2 regions of the Bradyrhizobium sp. UFLA05-112 genome follow, and region 2 is predicted to be linked to the other one. Evidence: predicted binding sites of a transcription regulator. Region 2 holds the regulator's gene; the other holds the start of a gene.
What was found. The regulator LexA, encoded in region 2, represses DNA repair genes until DNA is damaged. The targets are predictions, from matches to a motif close to TGTTCNNNNTGTGTTCNG.
Positions count from the first base shown of each region.

Region 1: recA (recombinase RecA) is a predicted target of LexA. The motif match lies at 3,171-3,188, and genes of this name have one in related genera.

Region 1 covers NZ_JBANBK010000002.1:117,404-124,778, reverse strand. Annotated here, with positions in the region: gene gcvP (aminomethyl-transferring glycine dehydrogenase) at 1-1,478, shown strand, start outside; gene SO180_RS01820 (hypothetical protein) at 1,512-1,940, opposite strand; gene recA (recombinase RecA) at 1,990-3,078, opposite strand; gene SO180_RS01810 (hypothetical protein) at 4,812-4,982, opposite strand; gene SO180_RS01805 (hypothetical protein) at 5,258-5,446, shown strand; gene SO180_RS01800 (DUF6894 family protein) at 5,632-5,865, shown strand; gene SO180_RS01795 (hypothetical protein) at 5,966-6,319, opposite strand; gene SO180_RS01790 (hypothetical protein) at 6,414-6,644, opposite strand; gene SO180_RS01785 (lysozyme inhibitor LprI family protein) at 6,724-7,014, opposite strand; gene SO180_RS01780 (PaaI family thioesterase) at 7,364-7,375, shown strand, end outside.
Region 2 covers NZ_JBANBK010000061.1:2,739-10,113, reverse strand. Annotated here, with positions in the region: gene SO180_RS29320 (HAD-IA family hydrolase) at 1-177, shown strand, start outside; gene SO180_RS29315 (hypothetical protein) at 312-545, shown strand; gene SO180_RS29310 (hypothetical protein) at 647-823, opposite strand; gene SO180_RS29305 (molybdopterin molybdotransferase MoeA) at 1,051-2,262, shown strand; gene lexA (transcriptional repressor LexA) at 2,438-3,136, shown strand; gene SO180_RS29295 (hypothetical protein) at 3,760-4,197, shown strand; partial or broken gene SO180_RS29290 (ComEC/Rec2 family competence protein) at 4,206-5,582, opposite strand; gene SO180_RS29285 (hypothetical protein) at 5,756-6,007, shown strand; gene SO180_RS29280 (SEFIR domain-containing protein) at 6,248-7,375, shown strand, end outside.

The sequences.
Region 1 (7,375 bases), on a different contig from region 2:
CGACGCCCTTCCTCACCCATCCGGTGTTCCATGCGCACCGCTCGGAAACCGAGATGCTGCGCTACATGCGCAAGCTCAGTGACCGCGACCTCGCGCTCGACCGCGCGATGATTCCGCTGGGCTCGTGCACGATGAAGCTGAACGCGACCACCGAGATGACACCGCTGACCTGGCCGGAGTTCGGCAGCCTGCATCCGTTCGCGCCAAGCGAGCAGGCAAAGGGCTATCACGCACTGTTCGCCCGGCTGGAAAAATGGCTGTGCGACATCACCGGCTATGACGCGATCTCGCTGCAGCCGAATTCGGGCGCGCAGGGCGAATATGCCGGGCTTTTGGCCATCCGTGGGTATCATGCCGCGCGCGGCGACGCCCATCGTAAAGTGTGCCTGATCCCCTCCTCCGCCCACGGCACCAATCCGGCCTCGGCCGCGATGGTCGGCATGGAGGTGGTGGTCGTCGCCTGCGAGAAGAACGGCGACGTCGACGTCAACGATCTCCGCGCCAAGGCCGAGAAGCATTCGGACGACCTGGCCGCCATGATGATCACCTATCCCTCGACCCATGGCGTGTTCGAGGAGCACATCCGCGAGATCTGCGACATCGTGCATGGCCATGGCGGCCAGGTCTATCTCGATGGCGCGAACCTGAACGCCCAGGTCGGCCTGTCGCGGCCCGGCGACTACGGCGCCGACGTCAGCCATCTCAATTTGCACAAGACCTTCTGTATTCCGCATGGCGGCGGCGGCCCGGGCATGGGTCCGATCGGCGTGAAGGCGCATCTCGCGCCGTTCCTGCCCGGCCATCCCTCAACCAATCCGAATGCGACGGTCGGCCCGGTTTCTGCTGCACCTTTCGGTTCGGCGTCGATCCTGACTATCTCCTACATCTACATCCTGATGATGGGCGGCGAAGGCTTGAAGCGTGCGACCGAGATCGCGATCCTCAACGCCAATTATGTTGCGGCGCGTTTGGATGCGCATTTCCCGGTGCTCTACAAGAACGCGAAGGGCCGCGTCGCGCACGAATGCATCATCGATCCGCGACCGCTGAAGACGACCAGCGGCGTCACCGTCGACGACATTGCAAAGCGGCTGATCGACCACGGTTTCCACGCCCCGACCATGAGCTTCCCGGTCCCGGGCACGCTGATGATCGAGCCGACCGAGTCGGAATCGAAAGCCGAGCTCGATCGCTTCTGCGACGCGATGATCGCGATCCGGAAAGAAATTGCTGAGGTCGAGGCCGGCCGCTTCAAGATCGAGGCATCACCGCTGCGCCACGCCCCGCATACCGTGCACGACATCGCGGATGACAACTGGACCCGCGCCTACACCCGCGCCGAGGGCTGTTTCCCGGCCGGCACCTCGCGCACCGACAAATACTGGTGCCCGGTGGGCCGCGTCGACAATGTCTATGGCGATCGCAACCTCGTGTGCTCGTGCCCGCCGGTGAGCGATTACGCGCAAGCGGCGGAGTGAGGGATTCGTAGGATGGGCTTTGTCCAACCCATCCTAGCCGTCGGGCCAACGCATCAGACTTGCCGATCGCGCCAGAAGGCTCTGACAATGAGCGGTCGCAATTGTGAGCGCCCAAGCCTGGGATTCATCGATTCTGCCCTGCAGATCAGCGAGCGCGCGTACCTGCCAGTGCGCCCTTTCGCGTCCGAGCGGCAAAGATTCGGTCTCGGAAGCAATTCCGACAAAGGGTAAAATATCAGGATCGTCTTCGAGGCGAGCCTTGAAGCGACGCCTCGCAATCGTCCTGGCTCCTTCCACCGGGAACACGCTTCCGGAAAGTATACCTTTCGCCGTCTCAATGATGATTTGGCGAGCAGCAATGACCTCGGACTGATTCCAACTCACGGCGATCCCGGTCTCGACAACTGATCCGGTATCCCTTCTATCACGCAAAAACGAAACGGGCACTGATGACGTCGGCAACTCAACGTCCTCAGCGCCCGCTCCTCGCGAAACTCTATTCGGCTAAGTCCTACTCCTCCGTCGGCTCCTCGCCGTCGGCGTCGCGCTCGGGATTGCCGGCCAAAATCTGCTCGGCGATCAGGCCGGAGTTCTGGCGGATCGCGGTTTCGATCTTGGCGGTGACATCGGGGTTGGCCTTCAAGAACGCCTTGGAGTTCTCGCGGCCCTGGCCGAGGCGCTGGCTGTCATAGGAGAACCAGGCACCAGATTTCTCGACGATGCCGGCCTTGACGCCGAGATCGAGGATCTCGCCCATCTTCGACACGCCCTCGCCGTACATGATGTCGAACTCGACCTGCTTGAAGGGCGGCGCCAGCTTGTTCTTCACCACCTTCACGCGCGTGGTGTTGCCGACGACCTCGTCACGCTCCTTGATCGCGCCGATGCGGCGGATGTCGAGACGGACCGAGGCGTAGAACTTCAGCGCGTTGCCGCCGGTCGTGGTTTCCGGCGAGCCGTACATCACACCGATCTTCATGCGGATCTGGTTGATGAAGATCACCATGGTGTTGGACTTGTTGATGGAGGCCGTCAGCTTGCGCAGCGCCTGGCTCATCAACCGCGCCTGGAGACCGGGCAGCGATTCCCCCATCTCGCCTTCGAGCTCGGCCTTCGGCACGAGCGCAGCGACCGAGTCGATCACCATCACGTCCACCGCGCCCGAACGCACCAGCGTGTCGCAGATTTCCAGCGCCTGCTCGCCGGTGTCCGGCTGCGAGATCAGGAGATCGTCGATGTTGACCCCAAGCTTGCGCGCATAGACCGGATCGAGCGCGTGCTCGGCGTCGATGAAGGCGCAGATGCCGCCCTTCTTCTGCGCTTCCGCCACCGTGTGCAGCGCCAGCGTGGTCTTGCCCGAGGATTCCGGCCCGTAGATCTCGACGATGCGCCCCTTGGGCAGGCCGCCGATGCCGAGCGCGATATCGAGCCCGAGCGAGCCGGAAGACACCGCCTCGATGTCCATCGAACGGTCGCTCTTGCCGAGCTTCATCACCGAACCCTTGCCGAACTGGCGCTCGATCTGAGAGAGCGCGGCAGCCAGGGCTTTACTCTTGTCCATGGAAGATCCTTCGACGATACGCAGGGCAGTGGCGGACATCTGGTCGTGCTCCTTATGGCGGGGATTCGCGAGAGGGACAAACGGTTGGCGAAGCGGGCCGGCGATAAAATTACCGTACACTGTTTGTTCCATGTTCGCAATATGTTCTTTTTGAGCTTCAGGTGCTGTCCGTACTTAACCCCCGGTGTCCCAAGTTGAATTTGTGAATGTCAGAATTTGTTCGCAGACTGCCTCAAGGCGTTCATGCCTCGAAACGCCTAGTCTGAATGGGGTAGGCCAATTCGTATAGGGAGCAATTGGTTGCAGTCCATCGGATTGAGGCCGCCAGTCCGCTGGCACGGGCGACGCGGCGGTTTCGGGGTCTCACCAGAATCCATGAAAACAACCCCATGCAAAGTAGCCAGCCCCTTCTGATTCCGGTTGTCGTCGAGGTTGATTTTGACAACGTCCGGAACCGCTTGTGATCAGGGGACGCGCCTTAGGTCATCTTCAAGATTGCCGCTATTGCCTGACTCATGCTCCCAAGGCCGGGACTGAAGCGGCTGGCAAAGGGCACGGCCGCCGCAATATCGCCAACGGTCACCCGCGGCCTTCCTCATCGTCGCCGTCCGCGGTTTTGGCCCATGAGGCGAGCAACGCCGCTTCCTCTCCCCGCGCGTACCGGCCTACAGCACGGCCAACAGAATGAGCCCCACAACCAGCACAACAAACCCCGTCGCCGTCGCAGCGGCGAATGATCGCTCTACGTTATCCATATGCCACCCCTGATCGGCGGGCCACGTTCCCCCATGGCATCGCCGAGCAACGCTGAGTCTCCTCAATTGCTGTGTCGTAATTTCTGCGAGTGGGTGTCGGAATTGGGACGGGATTCGTCCTCGAGATGGCGACACGACCTATCCGCAATCTGGCCTTGAACCGCCAATCGCCCGCTCCCGCCTGTAAGCTCCCTGTAAGCTGCGCGGGGTAACCTTGCTTGGCTACGGTGTTGCAGCCCAGCACCTCAGCCTCCAATAACCTTCTGCCCCGCCCGGCTCTCCCTGGCGGGGCTTTTTTTCTATCCCGCAATTCCCGGGATTTGCGCGTAGCCGCAGCGAAAAGGAATCGATCGCAGGGGCGGCGGGGAGGACGACCGGCAGGATCGCGGCGCAGGAGATCAGCCAGGAGGCGAGCCAATGAGGCGCCTTTGCCTTTCGACCCGCAACGAGGCGAAGCAAGGCACGTGCCGCGGCTTCATCTCACCGCGCGACGCGACCCAGGTGCCAGCGGCGGTCCGGCGGCGGATGATTCGCCGCCGCAGCCAGGCGGCTGGTTTGATAGTCCCTCAAAGCGCCAGAAGGTGATCACGCTCGTCTCGCCGCACCGCTCGCAAGTGAGCGTCTCCTCGCCGAGGCTATAGCGCCCGCGCCTGAAGACCGTAGGCGATGCCGGCTGCCTGCAATGCGGACAGACCAGAGAAAAATTTCGCGCACCCCAGCGCAACACGAGATTACGAAGCCAGCCCACGCTATCCTCTTTTACGAGGTCCAGTTTCTTAGAAGGTCAAGTTAGCAACTACCATATAATGAAACCTGGCGTTGCCATGTGCGAACAAACATTGCAAGGTCGTATCGGGATCTGTCCTCACTCGTGTCGGTTTTCCCCGGACCGCGCGGCCTGTCGCAAGGCAGCCGCAACGCGTTGCGCATTCGCCCAACACGTCGTTCGCGGACATGTCGGGCACGGAACCCGTGGTTCTCCGGCCATGAACAAAGTTCCTGCCCGGGAGCACCCCATCAACTCGGATAGTTGCTCCGGCCGCCCTCCCGGTCGTGCATCTGAAGGATGCGGACGAAATCGGCCATGCTCGAACGGTCGTCGCCCTCGCTTGCGTGCAGGTTGTACCCGCTTGTCTCGGGCCGGCCGCGCTGCCAGACCCGCCTGAGGAGCTCGACGATCAGCTTCATGGAATCCGAAGGTGCCGGGTTTGAGCCGAATGGCTCTGGATGAATTTCCTTGCCGAGCCAATGCGCGGTCAGCCGACTGGTTCCTTTCAGCACCGGTGAAATTTGCGCTGCACCATATGTGGAAAGCGGCCTTCACGCGTCTTCGTTTGTTTCGCACCACAGAGGTCAAGGATTTCGTTGCATTATCCACGACTTAGCGGCAAATTTGACGGACGGCGGAATATTATGACGTCCAACCTGTTACGTTAACCATGGGTGAATCGTGGAGGTCGGCCATGAATCACAGGGGCATCGAGTTCACCGTGGCCAAGACGGCGATACAAGGCGTCTGGCAGTGGCAATTCCGCATCGGTGAGACGGTCAAGAGCGGCAAGACCGAGACCAAGATCGATCTCCTTGCCATTCGTCGCGTGCAACTGCGTATCGACCGGGAACTGAAGGCCATCGATCGCAAGACCGCCTGAGCCAGTCGCGAAACTGTCAGCAAGACTGGGCCGCACCCCTGTGGGGGGCGCCGCCTGCACATTGCCCGCACGGCTTTGCTGCTCATGAATCCCGTAAAGTTCCGGAGTTGATCTGCCTGCGGTTTGGGATTGCACTGCGCGCCTCGTGGCCTCGGGGCTCGGCCATTACGCGATCGGTGCCAGCCATGCCGCTCTATTTTTTCCGGATCCGGAACGGGCGCTATTCGGGCTCATCGGAGCAGGCCAGCGAATTTCCCGATCGCGATGCAGCTTGGAAGGAAATGACCCATGTCTGCGCCGACATGGCCGCCGGCATCGCCCGCAAACTGCAGGAGAACTCCGAATGGCACATGGAGCTCCTGGACGAGACCAAGCAACCGGTTTTCCGGATTCGTATCGTCGCGGAATCCTTTGATTAGACTACACCAAAGCGCGATGAGATTAGGATGGATCGTCATCGCGCTTTAGGCTGTTGTTTGAGCATGATCTTTTCGGAAAACCGCTCCACACTTTTCCGGATCATGCTCTAGCCGTGTCCGGCCGGCCCTCCGGTTTCCCGGCCGTTCCCCTGGCCGCCTCACGCTGGCGCTTCCGCCGCAGATCCCTGGCACGAACGAAGCGCGCCCCGACGCGCTCGCCATTGCGCCACGTCAGGATGCAGATTCGGATCACCTCGCCGCCGGTCGTGAACGACAGGCCGAACACTTTCGGCACCGGCAGCGCACCGACATCGATCGATACGCCGTCGTCGGAGACCTCGACGATCGTGCATTCAATCCATGGCGCATCGGGTGCCGGAATCAGAAATCCGGGCCTGTAGAGATCAACCCGCACATGTCTGCGGGCGCCGAGATCTTTGCGGTGCCGGGCCATCGCTCTCCCCTGGAAGTGGGAGATCCTAAATGGCAAAGCTTTGAACGGGGTTTCCGAAAAAGACTAAAACTTGCGGCAAGCCGGGCCACTCGCTTTAGTCGGCGCTGGGCAGGCGGCGCATCGTGAACTCGATGTCGCCGCCAGGCAGTTCGCGCCAGCTTTCGACCTCACTCATATACCCGGCCTTGGGATAGCGGGCGAAGAAGGCCTGCGCCTTCGCCCTCGCCGCCTCGCGCGGCAATGTGAAGGTCTCTCGCAAATAGCCGTCGCCCGCCTTGCGCCGGCGCGCCATCCGGTCGGCAAGATCCCGCGGACGAAACACCATGCCGCTACTCCTTCAGCCCTACGCCCCCCTCGAATATAGGAGATCGGGGAACGAAGAGGAGTCCGGCCGACCGGGGCGGTCAGTTGGCGGTCGGAGCGGTCTTGGTCTTCTTGGCCGCAGCAGAGGTCTTTGGCGCGGCGGCCTTGGGGGCATCGGCGCGCATCCCACCCCAGGGATCGTTGGCGGCCTTGGCGTCCGGAATCTTCCTCAGCGTCTCCTTGTAACGCTGGTCGCGCTCGGCATCGACCGCCTTCTCTTCGTCGGTCTTGCTCGGCGTATCCTGCATCATATTGATGTGGGGCATCGCATTCTGCGCGTAGGCCGGCCCGGCGAGCACCGCTAGCAGCGCCGCCATACGGAAAACCTTCATCACGTCACTCCATTGATCATCGATGGTCGAACCGGCGCGTCGTCGGCCGTAACGCAGCATGCCGCGCGAACCGCTAGAAACGGTCCGATTTGCAGGATTTTGGCGATTGCAGCCAATCGTCCCAGATCGGGCCGCACTTGGTGCACCCGCCTAGCGCCAGGCCGACCAGGCCCAAGCAAAATACCAAGACAAACCGCCGCAACATCGTCCACCCTGTTCCCAAGCGCGGCATCATAGGGGGCGAAGTCGGGCATTTTCAAGCCAAGGCAGAAGCCCCCGAACGAGGTGACTTTGCCGTGCCATAGCGGGCACAATGGCCGAAACATCGGGCAACAAGGGGAACGGAATCATGCCAGCGCAG
Region 2 (7,375 bases):
CCCGATGCGGAAGCTTTCGACCATGTCGTCGCCGCGATCGGCGTGCCGGCGAGGCGAATCGTGTTCTTCGACGATCTCGCCGAAAACATCGAAGGCGCGCGGGCACGAGGGCTGACCGCGGTTCACGTCACGTCGCCTCACGACGTCGGCGAGGCGCTGAAGGCGCTGGGATTCTAAGCGCCCCATTGCTGCGGTCGCTCAGCGTTCGGTTCCGGCCATCACCGGGAACTTTTTTAGCAAATTGTGGAACCAACTCACTCTGTGCATTTTTAGACAGAGTTCCCGGAACGGATCAACGCGTCGGGAGTCGTATGTCCGTTGGGATTTTCTACAACGGATGTGTGATCGTGTTGGGCAAGTCTTACTTCAACAAGCAAGCCTCGATCCTTCTCAAGTTCGCCAAGTCAACGTCGAATTCGCAGCTGTCCGCGAAGCTGGTCAGCAAGGCGGCGGATCTCAAATCGCAGGGCGACCCCCTGCCCGAGATGGATCACAGCCTGAAGGCGCCCGACGTCGATCCGGACAATGAAACGGGAGCCACCTGATGCTAGCCGTGAGCCTGGTTGTCGCCGTGGCATGCTTGGCCACCGTCATCCCGGTCCTTCTCGTCATCGAGACGATCGCGCGGCGTCCACGCTAGGCGCATTCAACTGCGCTTGGGTTGAGGCCGATCGAGACGCTGCCGTTGCGCGCGCATGCGGCTCGTCTTCTCCTTGAGCGCCTCGATCTCCTCGTCCAGCTTTGCGCTCTTCGATTTCGGCGGCTCATCGCCGCGCAGCTTCTCGAGAGCTTTCTCAACCGATAGCTTTGAAGTCTCTGCCATCAGGGTTCTCCCGGATGTCTCCTGACGCACCTGCGTGCGATGGCGCGCGGCAATTCTGAGCTGGAAGCGGAAAGGCGCGATATTGTCCTAAAGGGCATCCCTGCCGTTCCGGTGCTGGAGGGACAATTCATCTCCGCCTTCGTGATCGCCCCCTTTTGCCTCGAAGCCTGCACTCGGCTAGAACGCAACGCGACCTGTCCTTCGATTTGCTCAGCAGGAGTTTGCCCGTGGCCCTGATGCCGGTGTCCGACGCGCTTGCCGCAGTGCTTGCCGGCGTAGAGCCGGTGGCCGAGGAGATGGTTGCGCTGGATGCGGCCTACCATCGCGTGCTGGCGCGCGATGTCGCCGCGCGGCGTACGCAGCCGCCGCAGGCGATGTCGGCGATGGATGGCTATGCGGTGCGCGCCGCCGACGCGGCGACGGTGGACGCAGAGCTCACCGTGATCGGCGAGGTCGCGGCCGGCCGGCCATTTGCGGGAGCGGTTGGCGCGGGCCAGGCCGTGCGGATCTTCACTGGCGGCGTGGTGCCCGATGGCGCGGACGCGGTGGTAATCCAGGAGGACACGGTCGCAAACGGCAGGCGCGTCACGATCAAGGAGGCCGCGATCGCTGGACGGCACATCCGTCCTGCTGGCGTCGATTTCTTCGAGGGCGACGTGCTCCTGCGACAGGGAGCCAGACTCACCGAACGCGACCTCTCACTGGCCGCCGGCATGAACCATCCGGAGCTTGCCGTGCGTCGCCGGCCGAGGGTCGCGATTCTCGCGACCGGCGACGAGTTGGTGATGCCGGGCGCAACGCCCGGCGCGGGCCAGATCGTCTTCTCCAACGGCTACGCCCTGCACGCGCTGGCGCGGGCCGAGGGCGCCGAAACGGTCGATCTCGGCATTGCCGCCGATACGGTTGCGGCGACCACCGCCGGGATCCGCCGGGCCCGCGAGAGCGGCGCCGACATCCTCATCACGACCGGCGGTGCGTCGGTCGGCGACCACGATCTGGTCAGGCCAGCGCTCCAGGCCGAAGGCTTCGAGATGGCGTTCTGGAAGATCGCGATGCGGCCGGGCAAGCCGATGATGCACGGCCATCTCGGCGCGATGCGGGTGATCGGCCTGCCCGGCAATCCGGTCTCGTCCTATGTCTGCGGCTTCCTGTTCATGGTGCCGTTGATTCGCGCGCTTGCTGGCCGCTCGCGCGTTCATCACCGCCGCGAGCGCGCCGTGCTCGGGCGCGACGTCGGGCCCAACGACGTCCGCGAGGACTATTTGCGCGCACGGCTCGAGGAGCGCGAGGACGGCACGCTGGTGGCCGTTCCCGTCAACCACCAGGACTCCTCGCTGCTTGCGAATCTTGCTACCGCACAAGCACTTCTCGTGCGCGCGCCGTTCGCGCCAAAGGCCGAAGCAGGCACGCCTTGCGAGGTGTTGCGGCTGCCCTTGTGAGTGCAATCTGATTCGCGCGTGATGCGAACTTCGCCGCGTTCACACAAAATTAAGTGGTTGCGGAACACATATCGAACATATAGTGTCCGTTCATGATTTGTTTCGAGCATCTAGCGGCTTCTGCTGAATCTGGCGTCTCGGAATCGAACGACATCAACCGGGGGATTTGGTCGAGATGTTAACGCGCAAACAATACGAGCTTCTGCGGTTCATCAGTGAGCGCCTCAAGGAAAGCGGTGTGCCGCCCTCCTTCGATGAGATGAAGGACGCGCTCGATCTGCGCTCGAAGTCCGGCATTCACCGCCTGATCACCGCGCTGGAAGAGCGCGGCTTCATCCGTCGCCTGCCTAACCGCGCGCGCGCCATCGAGGTCATCAAGCTGCCCGAGCTTCAAGCCGCAGGCGCCGGCCGCCGCGGCTTCACGCCGAGCGTCATCGAAGGCAATCTCGGCAAGGTGCGGAGCGCCAGCGCGTCTGTCGACGACGGCGAGCGTCCGGTCGCCGTGCCCGTGATGGGACGGATCGCGGCCGGCACGCCGATCGAGGCGTTGCAGACCCGCAGCCACACCATCAGCGTGCCTCCGGACATGCTCGGCTCGGGCGAGCACTATGCGCTCGAAGTGCGCGGCGATTCGATGGTCGATGCCGGCATCCTGGATGGCGACATGGCGCTGATCCAGCGCAACGAGACCGCTGACACCGGCGACATCGTGGTGGCGCTGATCGACGACGAGGAAGCGACGCTCAAGCGTTTCCGCCGGCGCGGCGCGTCGATCGCGCTGGAGCCCGCCAACACCGCCTATGAGGTGCGCATCCTGCCGCCGAACCGGGTGAAGATTCAGGGCAAGCTGATCGGGCTGTATCGGAAGTACTGATTGCCCAGCAGAAAGTACCGATTGCCCGGCAGATTGCCAGCCATCGCACGGCGATACGGGCGGACGGATCGTCCGCTCCAGCAAAATAGCGTTGTCGCTTCCACTGTGATTATCCCTACACCTGCACAGAGCTAATCCTCAAGCATGGCAGGCGCGAATGCGCTGTGCGGGCTGCAGAGGACAAAACCCATGCGGCAGGTGATTTTAGGCGTGATCTCGGCAGCCTTGATCGCGGGATCGGCACCTGCGAGCGATGCAGCGCAACACCACGCCGCCCGAAAGGCCACGCCGCCCGAAAGGCAGAGCACGCGGCGGCAACCAGCGCGCCATTCCGCAATTCCAACAATGCGATCGCACCTGCGCCGCAGGCGAGCTGGCCCTCTTCAGGGTACTCCGCTGCCGGCGCTGATGGAAGCTCGCGTGAGTGAATGATGTGAACCAAGATAGAGTCTCGGCGAGAGGCTTTGTTCCTCGTTTGCCGGGAAAGATAATGTGATCGGGCGATGCGCAGACGGGCCGCAGATTTGCCCACAAACGCGATACACTCGTAGGCTTCCAACTCTGGTAGAGGCCTGCGCCTCCGGGGGGGCGCGGACCTGCTATCTCGCATGAGGAGCACTCCGATGTGTGACTACAGCCTACATGCCGTTGCGACCCGCCCCGCTCAAGTCGGCGAGACGATCGTCACGACAACCTTCCGCGGCACCTCGACGCGTGGATTTGCGTCGGAGCGTGATCTCTCGGTTGCCGTCTGCCTCCTGCCAGGCACCGAGCTCGCCTTCGCCGACAACGTCCGCTACGACAATCGCTGGATCTGGACGCGCACCGTCAATTCCCGCGTCGGCAAGTTCGGTAAGGTCGATCCGCACATTCCCGATCGTCATCATGATGCGATCGAATTCCCCGACGGCAACTACGTGCTGGTAACGCAGCTCGTCGAGGGACAGCGTGCCACGGTTCTGCAATTGCCGGTGACGCAGCCGCTCGGCGAGAAGACAGAGCAGCCCGCCGTCGAGCAGCACACGACCACGACGCCCACGACACGCCTGCCGATCGGCTGACGCGTCTTTCAATCCTCGGCCTGCAGGTCGGCCTCCGATGGCGTAGCATCCTTGCTGCGTGGAGTAGCCGGCCGCGGTGCGAGGCTGAGCTCGAAATCGCTATCGCCGGCCCCGGCCGGCGACCAGGGGCGGTTTGCGCTCCTTGCTTTCACCGTTTGCAGCGTGAAACCGTCGCCATCGCGCGATAGCGCGAGTGCGCCCTGCGTCTTCAGACGCTCGCGATCCACGACCATCGCCGCGCAACCGGCTGCTGCAGGCTTCGCCGTCACCACCAGCGCGGCGCGGCTGCAATCGTCCGCCAGCGCGTCGATACGCAACGAGAGCGCGACCAGGCGACCATCGGCGAGCGGCGTCACGCAACCGCCTTCGTCGCATGAGACGCCATCGGCGAGCGACGCATCAGTCGCGCCGCGCGGATCAGCATCAGATGCAAGCCACTCCTTGAGAAGAAAATTGTCCTTGCCGGTTCGGATCAGGTGCAGTTGGCCGCCCTTGCCGCGCACCGCGATGCTGTGGCCGTCGCCTGCGATCAGGATGTCGGGCTGGCGCACGTGCAGCGCCCAACCGATTGCGAGCGTCAGCACGACGGCGCCCACCCAGCGCAGCGGCGTGCGCAACAGGCCCATCAGAACGAGACCAATGCTGGCGGCAGTCAACGGGCCGGTCCCGAAGGCGGTGATGCGGCCGACGGCGCCAGGCAACGCCGCGACCCAGCGCGTCACAACGACCATCCAGTCGATGCCGATCCCCATCAGCCACCAGAATACGCCATCAAGCCCGAACGGCGCTGCGATCAGCCCCAAAAGTCCGGCCGGCATCACCAGCGCCGAGACCACCGGCATCGCCGCGAGATTGGCGAGCACGCCGTAGGGCGTGACGCGATGAAAATGGAAGGCGGCATAGGGCGTCGTCGCGAGCCCCGCGATCAGCGAGGCCATCAGCAGCATGACGAGCTCGCGGCCGCCCCACAGCGCGATGCGCGCAGTGACGGAGTGATCGGGCGAGGCCAACAGGTTCGGCATGCCGATCTGCACCAGCCCGACGAGACCAAGCGTCGCCGCGAACGACATCTGGAAGCTCGGATGCACCAACGCCTCCGGCGCGACAGCGAGCACGATCATCGCGGCCACCGCGAGCGTGCGGAAAGTGATGGCGCGACGATCGACCATCACCGCGATCAGCACCACCGCCGTCATGAAGAACGATCTTTGTGTTGCGACCTCCGCGCCGGACAGCAGCAGGTAGAACGCGGCAGCCACCAGTGCTGCCGCAGCGGACCATTTTTTGATCGGATAGCCCACTGCAAATCCCGGGATCAGCGCCAGCAGCGCGCGTACCGCAAAGAACACGACGCCGGCGACGACCGCCATGTGATAGCCGGACACGCGCTGACGCCGGCTGATGTGCGTAAATTCTCATTAAACCATAGTAACTTACAGTGAGGAGCTTCCCGATAAGAAGGCGCTGGGAAGCACATGGGAAGCAAGCAGCTCGCGGACACCTTCAAGTCCCTAAATGAAATAATGGAATGTCGGCCCGCACAACGAATCTACCGACCATGGCTGACAAAGTTGCCGGCCATGGAACGCACGGATCGGATACTGCCGATCACGAATGCCAACGGCTGAGTTCGCTACGGGAGAATATCCCCGCCTCGATGCCGGAGCTCATCGGCCGGCTGCTCCTGCTGAAGATGATGCCAATAACGACCGCTGACCAAGGCGGCCGGTTCGTCGCTTACGACCCGGCAAGTCTGGGTTCGTTGTCTCGTCGCGAGATCTACCGGCGCCCCAGGGCCGCCGATCCTTGAGCACACCCAACCGGGATCGACAACGTTGCTCAAGACATGCGGCCAGCGCCGCGCCAGCTGTCGAGGGCTTCCCGACCACTGGACCCACGGCCCGTGAAAAGCCTTAGCCGGCTTGCGGTCCAGATTTAGTCGAAGCTTCCGCCCGACTGGTCGCGTGAATAAGGCGGAAAATGCCCGCAGTAGAATGCTGCGTGCGTTCCGATCATGCCACGATCAGGCGTTGATTCGTGGAGCCCCCTTATGTCAGCCCCCAAAGTGTTCGTTTCATATAGCTGGACTTCGCCCGAACATCAGCAGTGGGTGGTTGATCTAGCCACGCAGCTACGTGAAAGCGGCGTCGATGCCATTTTGGACAAGTGGGATCTCAAAGAGGGGCACGACTCGATCGCCTTCATGGAAAGGATGGTCCCCGATCCGGAGGTGCAGAAGGTCGTTATCGTTTCGGATCGTCTCTATGCGGAACGCGCCGACGACCGGCGTGGTGGCGTCGGCACCGAGACGCAAATCATCTCACCCAAGATCTACGCCAAGGCTGATCAGGACAAATTTGTGGCCGTGATCTCCGAGGTTGACGCGGAAGGAAAAGCCTATCTACCTACCTACTATGGTTCGCGCATCTTCATCGATCTAAGTAACGAGGAGATCTATCCGGAGAACTTCGAGCAATTGGTTCGCTGGATTTTTGGCAAGCCTCTTTTTCCTAAGCCTCAAGTTGGCAAACCACCAGTATATATCGAAGAAACCTCGGTGTCGTTGCCGACGAGGTCAAGAGCCGCACGTACAATAGATCTCCTTCAACGAGGCTCGCCGCAGAGCGACGCGTCGTTACGTGGCTATCTCGAAGTGCTGGCTGAGAACTTCGAGGCGCTGCGAGTAGACACGAAATCTGACCCGTTCGATGACGCAATAATCGCATCGATCGAGTCTTTCCTCCCCTATCGTGACGAGTTTGTCCGCGTCCTCACTGCGCTTGCGAGGAACAATCCGACCGAGGACGCAATCACGTTGATCAAGAGGTTCTTCGAGTCCGTACTGCCCTACAGCTACCCTCCCAAGAACTTGAACTCTTATTCGAAGGATTGGTTCGACAACTTCAAATTCATTATCCACGAACTCTTCATTTATACGGCTGCGGTCCTTCTCAAGTATGAGAGGTTCGCGTCATTAGATCACTTGATCACCGGCGGAGTCTATGTAGGTGCAATCCAAGAGCACTCACATCAGCCTGTACAAGGCATTTCGATGTTTTGTTGCTCCCTCACTAGCTTGGAAGTTCGAAAGCGGCGACTTTCACTCAATCGGACGTCTCTGCATGCTGACCTGCTAAAGGAGCGGGCTAAAATCGCCGGCATCAGTTTCGAAGACGTC